Regions from separate parts of the Clostridium sp. JN-1 genome, predicted to be linked through region 1. Evidence: a T-box and tRNA genes for the amino acid it is inferred to sense, from the RefSeq annotation. Region 1 holds a T-box; the other holds one or more tRNA genes.

Region 1 (3,425 bases):
GATATGGATGAACTGCTTAAGGATGTAAAAGAAAATCCAATGCTGCATGGGGTTACTTTTTCTGGTGGGGATCCATTTGAACAGGCAGAAGAATTTTCTTATATGGGTGAAAAAATAAAAGAATTTGGACTAAACATATGGTGTTATACAGGATATGTATTTGAATACATTTTTGAAAATAGAAATAAAGTAAAAGGGTGGAATAGACTTTTAAATTGCATAGATGTATTAGTAGATGGCAAGTTTGATGAAAAAAAATATGATCCAAATCTTAAATTCAAGGGATCTTCTAATCAAAGAATCATAGATGTTAAGAAAACTCTTGAATTGGGAAGTGTTGTATTATTGAAAAAAGTTTAATACACATATATAATTGCATATGAATGTATTTTCATATGTAGGAGTGAGAAGATGAAGGATGATATAAAAATAGAAGTTTGTGATTGCAGTGAAATTCATAAGGATTGTATTGAATGTGTTAGAGATAATATGCTTGAAGAAAAAACTTTTTTAAAGTTATCAGATTTGTTTAAAGTGCTTGGAGACAATACTAGGATAAAGATAATATATGCATTATTCAAAACAGAATTATGTGTTTGTGATATTGCACAAGTTTTGCAGATGAGTCAATCATCAATATCTCATCAACTTAGAATTTTGAAATCTGCACATTTGGTAAAGTTCAGAAGGGAAGGTAAGGTTGTCTATTATTCATTAGATGATGAACACATATTTCAATTATTTAATGCAGGGCTTGAACACATTCAGCATAATTGATTGCAGTATGTAAAAACAATTAAATTAAAGCTTGACAAGAACAGGCGGCAAATTTTGAATTTAATTTGTCAGCCTGTTTTTTAAAATTTTCTATTAAATTTAATTACTTATAATTTAAAATTTTTACTGCGTTTAACTCTTTAAGCGGCTTATCAATAACAAGAGTATTACTGCCTAACCTATCGCCATTTTTCATATGAATTAGAAAATTTTCAAGCCCGCCCAATTCAAATGAAAGTAATGGAGTTTTGTAATGCATAGGTATTACTATATGGCTTTTAATTGCTTTAGCTAGTTCGGAAGCTTCACTGCCATTTATTGTATAATTTCCGCCTATAGGTACAATTAAAATGTCGATAGGTCCCATCTGCTGTATTTCATTGCTTGAAAGAACATAGCCAAGGTCTCCTAGGTGGCATACTTTGTATCCATCTATGTCAAAAGTAAAAATAATATTTTTACCGCGTTTTGCACCTTTCACTTTATCGTGATATGAGGGTATTCCCTTTATATTGATGTCACATATATTGAATGTGCCTGTTTTATCAATGATATTATCACACTTTAAATTGTCTACATAATCATGATCAAAATGATGATGGCTTATTGTAACTATGTCAATCTTTTCACTGCAGCACTTGTATCCAACGGTTTCATCAAATGGATCAGTAAGTATTTTTTTACCATTAGAATTTTCTATTAAAAATGAAGAATGTCCAAGCCATTTAATTATCATAAAATCACTCCTAACTTAATGAAAAGTTATAAATTTTAATTATATTATAACCTAATTTTCACAGTTTAAAAAAATTGACAAGAAAAAAACGTTATAATATAATAAAGAGAAATTGTAATTATCAAATATGTTGAACAGGAAAAGTATTTAAGATAAGTTACTTACAGAGAGTGGAAATGGTGAGAAACCACAGGATAATCTTAAAGAAAATCACCTGGGAGTTAGGAAACTGAATATACTTAGAGTAGTTAGTAAGTTTCTTCGCAGTCCTGCGTTTAAGGATAGAGTATATTTGTACTTGAAATGTTACCCATAGGTGGTATAACGAATAAAACTTCGTCCTATTTTGGATGAAGTTTTTTGATTTTAAGTATTATAAATAACAAAAAGGTTAAAATAGTAAAATATTACATATGTAAACAGAAAGGGGCTAGGTTATATGTATAAAAAAGTTGACAACACTAGAAGTTTTGCCGAGATGGAAAAAGACATAATGAAACTCTGGGACGATAAACAAATTATAAAAAAGAACTTTGATCTAAATAAAGATGGAGAGTATTTTACATTCTACGATGGACCGCCAACAGCAAACGGAAAACCACATATAGGTCATGTACTAACAAGAGTTATGAAAGATTTAATACCTAGGTATAAAGTTATGAAAGGGTATAGGGTCTTGAGAAAAGCAGGATGGGATACTCATGGACTTCCAGTAGAACTTGAAGTTGAAAAATCTCTTGGTATATCTGGAAAACCACAAATTGAAGAGTATGGTGTAGAAAAGTTTACTAAAAAGTGTAAGGATAGTGTTTTCACTTATGTAAGTGAGTGGAAAGAGATGTCTGAAAGAACAGGTTTCTGGGTTGATATGGAGAAACCATATGTAACATATCATAATGATTATATAGAATCAGTATGGTGGGCTTTAAAACAAATTTGGAATAAAGGACTCTTATACAAGGGATATAAGATAGTACCTTATTGTCCAAGGTGTGGAACAGCACTGTCTTCACATGAAGTATCCCAAGGATATAAGGATGTAAAGGAAACTTCAGTATATGTAAAATTTAAGTTAAAAGGTCAAGATAAATATATGCTTGCATGGACAACTACACCATGGACATTACCAAGTAATGTGGCTTTAGCAGTTAACAAGGCATATGATTATGTTGAAGTAATTAATAATGGAGAACACTTAATATTAGCTGAAGCTCTTCTTAATAAACTTGAAGGTGAATATGAAGTAGTTAGAAAGTTCAAAGGAGAAGAACTAGTTGGATTAGAGTATGAGCGGATGTTTAATTTTGTTAAACCAGAACAAGGTAAAAAGGCATTTTGTGTTGTTCATGCAGACTATGTAACTTTAACAGATGGTACAGGTATAGTTCATACTGCTCCTGCTTTTGGTGAAGATGATAGTAATACGGCAAAAAAATATAATCTTGCATTTATAAATTTAGTAGATACTCAAGGACGTTTTGTTGATGAAGTTACAAACTGGAAAGGTATGTTTGTAAAAGATGCAGACCCTAAAATAGTTGAATACTTAGAAGAAAAGAATATATTATATAAATCAGAAAAGTTTAAACACTCTTATCCATTTTGTTGGAGATGCGACACTCCATTACTTTACTATCCAAGGGATACATGGTTTATAAGAATGTCTGCATTAAGGGATAAGTTAGTTAAAAATACTAATGATACTAAGTGGTATCCTGATAATGTAAGGACAGGAAGGTTTGGAAACTTTGTTGAAAATGTTATAGATTGGGGACTAAGTAGAGAAAGATATTGGGGTACACCTCTACCAATATGGCAGTGTGAATGCGGACATAGAGAATGTATAGGAAGTATAGAAGAACTTAAGAAAAAGGGAATAAATGTTTCTGAAAATATAGAACTTCACAAACCA
Region 2 (3,425 bases), 300 kb from region 1:
CTCCTTACGGTACAGCTTCAATCCATACAGGAAGCTCCTCTACCACTCTTTCGAGTCCATAGCTTCGGTGGTAAGTTTTAGCCCCGGACATTTTCGGCGCAGGATCTCTCGACTAGTGAGCTATTACGCACTCTTTAAATGAGTGGCTGCTTCTAAGCCAACATCCTAGTTGTCTTAGAAATCCCACATCCTTTACCACTTAACTTACACTTTGGGACCTTAGCTGATGATCTGGGCTGTTTCCCTTTTGACCGCGGATCTTATCATTCGCAGTCTGACTGCCGAGATACGAGTATATGGCATTCGGAGTTTGATAAGGTTCAGTAACTGTTTTCAGCCCTTAGCCTATTCAGTGCTCTACCTCCATTACTCAATCTCGACGCTAGCCCTAAAGCTATTTCGAGGAGAACCAGCTATCTCCGAGTTCGATTGGAATTTCTCCGCTATCCACAGCTCATCCCATGGTTTTTCAACACCAACGCGGTTCGGACCTCCACGGAATTTTACTTCCGCTTCATCCTGTCCATGGATAGGTCACTCGGTTTCGGGTCTGCAGCATGCAACTAGTCGCCCTATTCAGACTCGGTTTCCCTTCGGCTCCATACCTTAAGTATTTAACCTTGCTGCATACCGCAACTCGCTGGCTCGTTCTACAAAAAGCACGCCGTCGCACTTAAATGTGCTTCGACCGGTTGTGGACACACGGTTTCAGGTTCTATTTCACTCCCCTTCCGGGGTTCTTTTCACCTTTCCCTCACGGTACTGCTTCACTATCGGTCACCAGGTAGTATTTAGCCTTGGGAGGTGGTCCTCCCAGCTTCCCACAAGGTTTCACGTGTCTCGTGGTACTCTGGAATAGATCTAACTTAAATTTCTTTTTATTTACAGGGCTTTTACCTTCTGCGGCGGAGCCTTCCAGCTCTCTTCAATTAGGAAATAAAAGTGTTTATGATCTACCCGCAACCCCAGGAACAAGTTCCTGGTTTGGGCTCTTTCTCTTTCGCTCGCCGCTACTTAAGAAATCGATTTTTCTTTCTCTTCCTCCGGGTACTTAGATGTTTCAGTTCCCCGGGTTTGTCTCTATAAACCTATGAATTCAGTTTAAAGTACATGACGTTAGTCATGTGGGTTTCCCCATTCGGAAATCTCCGGATCACAGGCTATTTGCGCCTACCCGAAGCTTATCGCAGCTTATCACGTCCTTCTTCGACTCCTGGTGCCATGGCATTCACCATGCGCCCTTTGTAGCTTGACCTTTAAGTTAAAAATTGCTATAAGCAATTTTTATTTCATTAATAATAAGTTATACACTATTATTAATGTTTGTTTGTTAGTTGATATATTATTACACCAACTATAACTATAAGAATCTTTTAATTCTACAAAGTACGATTAATTATATTAATCTTCATTCAGTATAAATATTCTTTTTAGAATAAATATACATGAATATGCTTTACTTTTAACTTATTTTCTCTGTGCAATTTTCAAAGAACAAATGGTGGGCTTAAATGGACTCGAACCATCGACCTCACGCTTATCAGGCGTGCGCTCTAACCAGCTGAGCTATAAGCCCTCAAAAAAAAATAAACATTAGTGCATCAAACAGAGTATCGACATTAAACCAGTCTTTTAAGATAGAATTAACTATCTTACGACTCCTTAGAAAGGAGGTGATCCAGCCGCAGGTTCTCCTACGGCTACCTTGTTACGACTTCACCCCAATTATTAACCCCACCTTCGGCCGCTGGCCCCTTACGGTTGCCCCACGGACTTCGGGTGTTGCCAACTCTCATGGTGTGACGGGCGGTGTGTACAAGGCCCGGGAACGCATTCACCGCGGCATTCTGATTCGCGATTACTAGCAACTCCAGCTTCATGCAGGCGGGTTTCAGCCTGCAATCCGAACTGAGGTGAATTTTGAAGTTTGGCTCACCCTCGCGGGTTTGCATCTCTCTGTATTCACCATTGTAGCACGTGTGTAGCCCTAGACATAAGGGGCATGATGATTTGACGTCATCCCCACCTTCCTCCCGGTTAACCCGGGCAGTCTCACTAGAGTGCTCAACTTAATGGTAGCAACTAATGATAAGGGTTGCGCTCGTTGCAGGACTTAACCTAACATCTCACGACACGAGCTGACGACAACCATGCACCACCTGTCTCCCTGCCCCGAAGGGCTTCCCTAATTACAGGTAATTCAGGGGATGTCAAGTCTAGGTAAGGTTCTTCGCGTTGCTTCGAATTAAACCACATGCTCCGCTGCTTGTGCGGACCCCCGTCAATTCCTTTGAGTTTTAATCTTGCGATCGTACTTCCCAGGCGGAGTACTTACTGCGTTTACTGCGGCACAGAAGGGGTCGATACCTCCTACACCTAGTACTCATCGTTTACGGCGTGGACTACCAGGGTATCTAATCCTGTTTGCTACCCACGCTTTCGTGCCTCAGCGTCAGTTACAGTCCAGAAAGCCGCCTTCGCCGCTGGTGTTCTTCCTAATCTCTACGCATTTCACCGCTACACTAGGAATTCCGCTTTCCTCTCCTGCACTCTAGATATCCAGTTTGAAATGCAGTCCCCAGGTTGAGCCCGGGGTTTTCACATCCCACTTAAATATCCGCCTGCGCACCCTTTACGCCCAGTAAATCCGGACAACGCTCGCCACCTACGTATTACCGCGGCTGCTGGCACGTAGTTAGCCGTGGCTTCCTCCTTTGGTACCGTCATTATCGTCCCAAAAGACAGGGCTTTACAATCCGAAAACCTTCATCACCCACGCGGCGTTGCTGCATCAGGCTTTCGCCCATTGTGCAATATTCCCCACTGCTGCCTCCCGTAGGAGTCTGGACCGTCTCTCAGTTCCAATGTGGCCGATTACCCTCTCAGGTCGGCTGCGCATCGCTGCCTTGGTAAGCCGTTACCTTACCAACTAGCTAATGCGCCGCGGGCCCATCTCAAAGTGGATTTCTCCTTTGGTTATTTTACCATGCGATAAAATAACTTTATGCGGTATTAATCTCCCTTTCGGGAGGCTATCCCCCTCTTTGAGGCAGGTTGCCCACGTGTTACTCACCCGTCCGCCGCTAGATCCATTCCCGAAGGAATTTCTCTCGCTCGACTTGCATGTGTTAGGCACGCCGCCAGCGTTCGTCCTGAGCCAGGATCAAACTCTCAATTTAATTTCTTATATATAAACTCTTTTCAGAGTTTCAAGTTCAATTTAAGCTCATTTACTTACTCTTAAGCTGTTTTCACAGCTTTCAAAAGAATTGCTGGTTTATTATTCTCTTCTCTGTTTGATTTTCAAGGTTCACTAACATTTACAACGACTAATATGTTATCATATTGAATTTGTATTGTCAAGAAAATATTTTAAATAAAATTCAAAAATATTTTAATTACATTTTCTTTATAACAATACTACA

What was found. The T-box of region 1 lies ahead of ileS (isoleucine--tRNA ligase). A T-box ahead of a tRNA ligase gene usually reads a tRNA of that ligase, here a tRNA-Ile.
Region 2: it has a tRNA-Ile gene. The T-box ahead of ileS (isoleucine--tRNA ligase) is inferred to sense a tRNA for this amino acid. The anticodon was not compared.

Annotation. Positions count from the first base shown of each region.
Region 1 covers NZ_CP033465.1:114,772-118,196, forward strand. The annotation lists gene nrdG (anaerobic ribonucleoside-triphosphate reductase activating protein) at 1-360, shown strand, start outside; gene EBB51_RS00600 (metalloregulator ArsR/SmtB family transcription factor) at 412-777, shown strand; gene EBB51_RS00605 (MBL fold metallo-hydrolase) at 881-1,513, opposite strand; T-box leader at 1,635-1,860, shown strand; gene ileS (isoleucine--tRNA ligase) at 1,953-3,425, shown strand, end outside.
Region 2 covers NZ_CP033465.1:2,607,622-2,611,046, forward strand. The annotation lists rRNA gene EBB51_RS12515 (23S ribosomal RNA) at 1-1,255, opposite strand, end outside; tRNA gene EBB51_RS12520 (tRNA-Ile) at 1,500-1,576, opposite strand; rRNA gene EBB51_RS12525 (16S ribosomal RNA) at 1,667-3,179, opposite strand.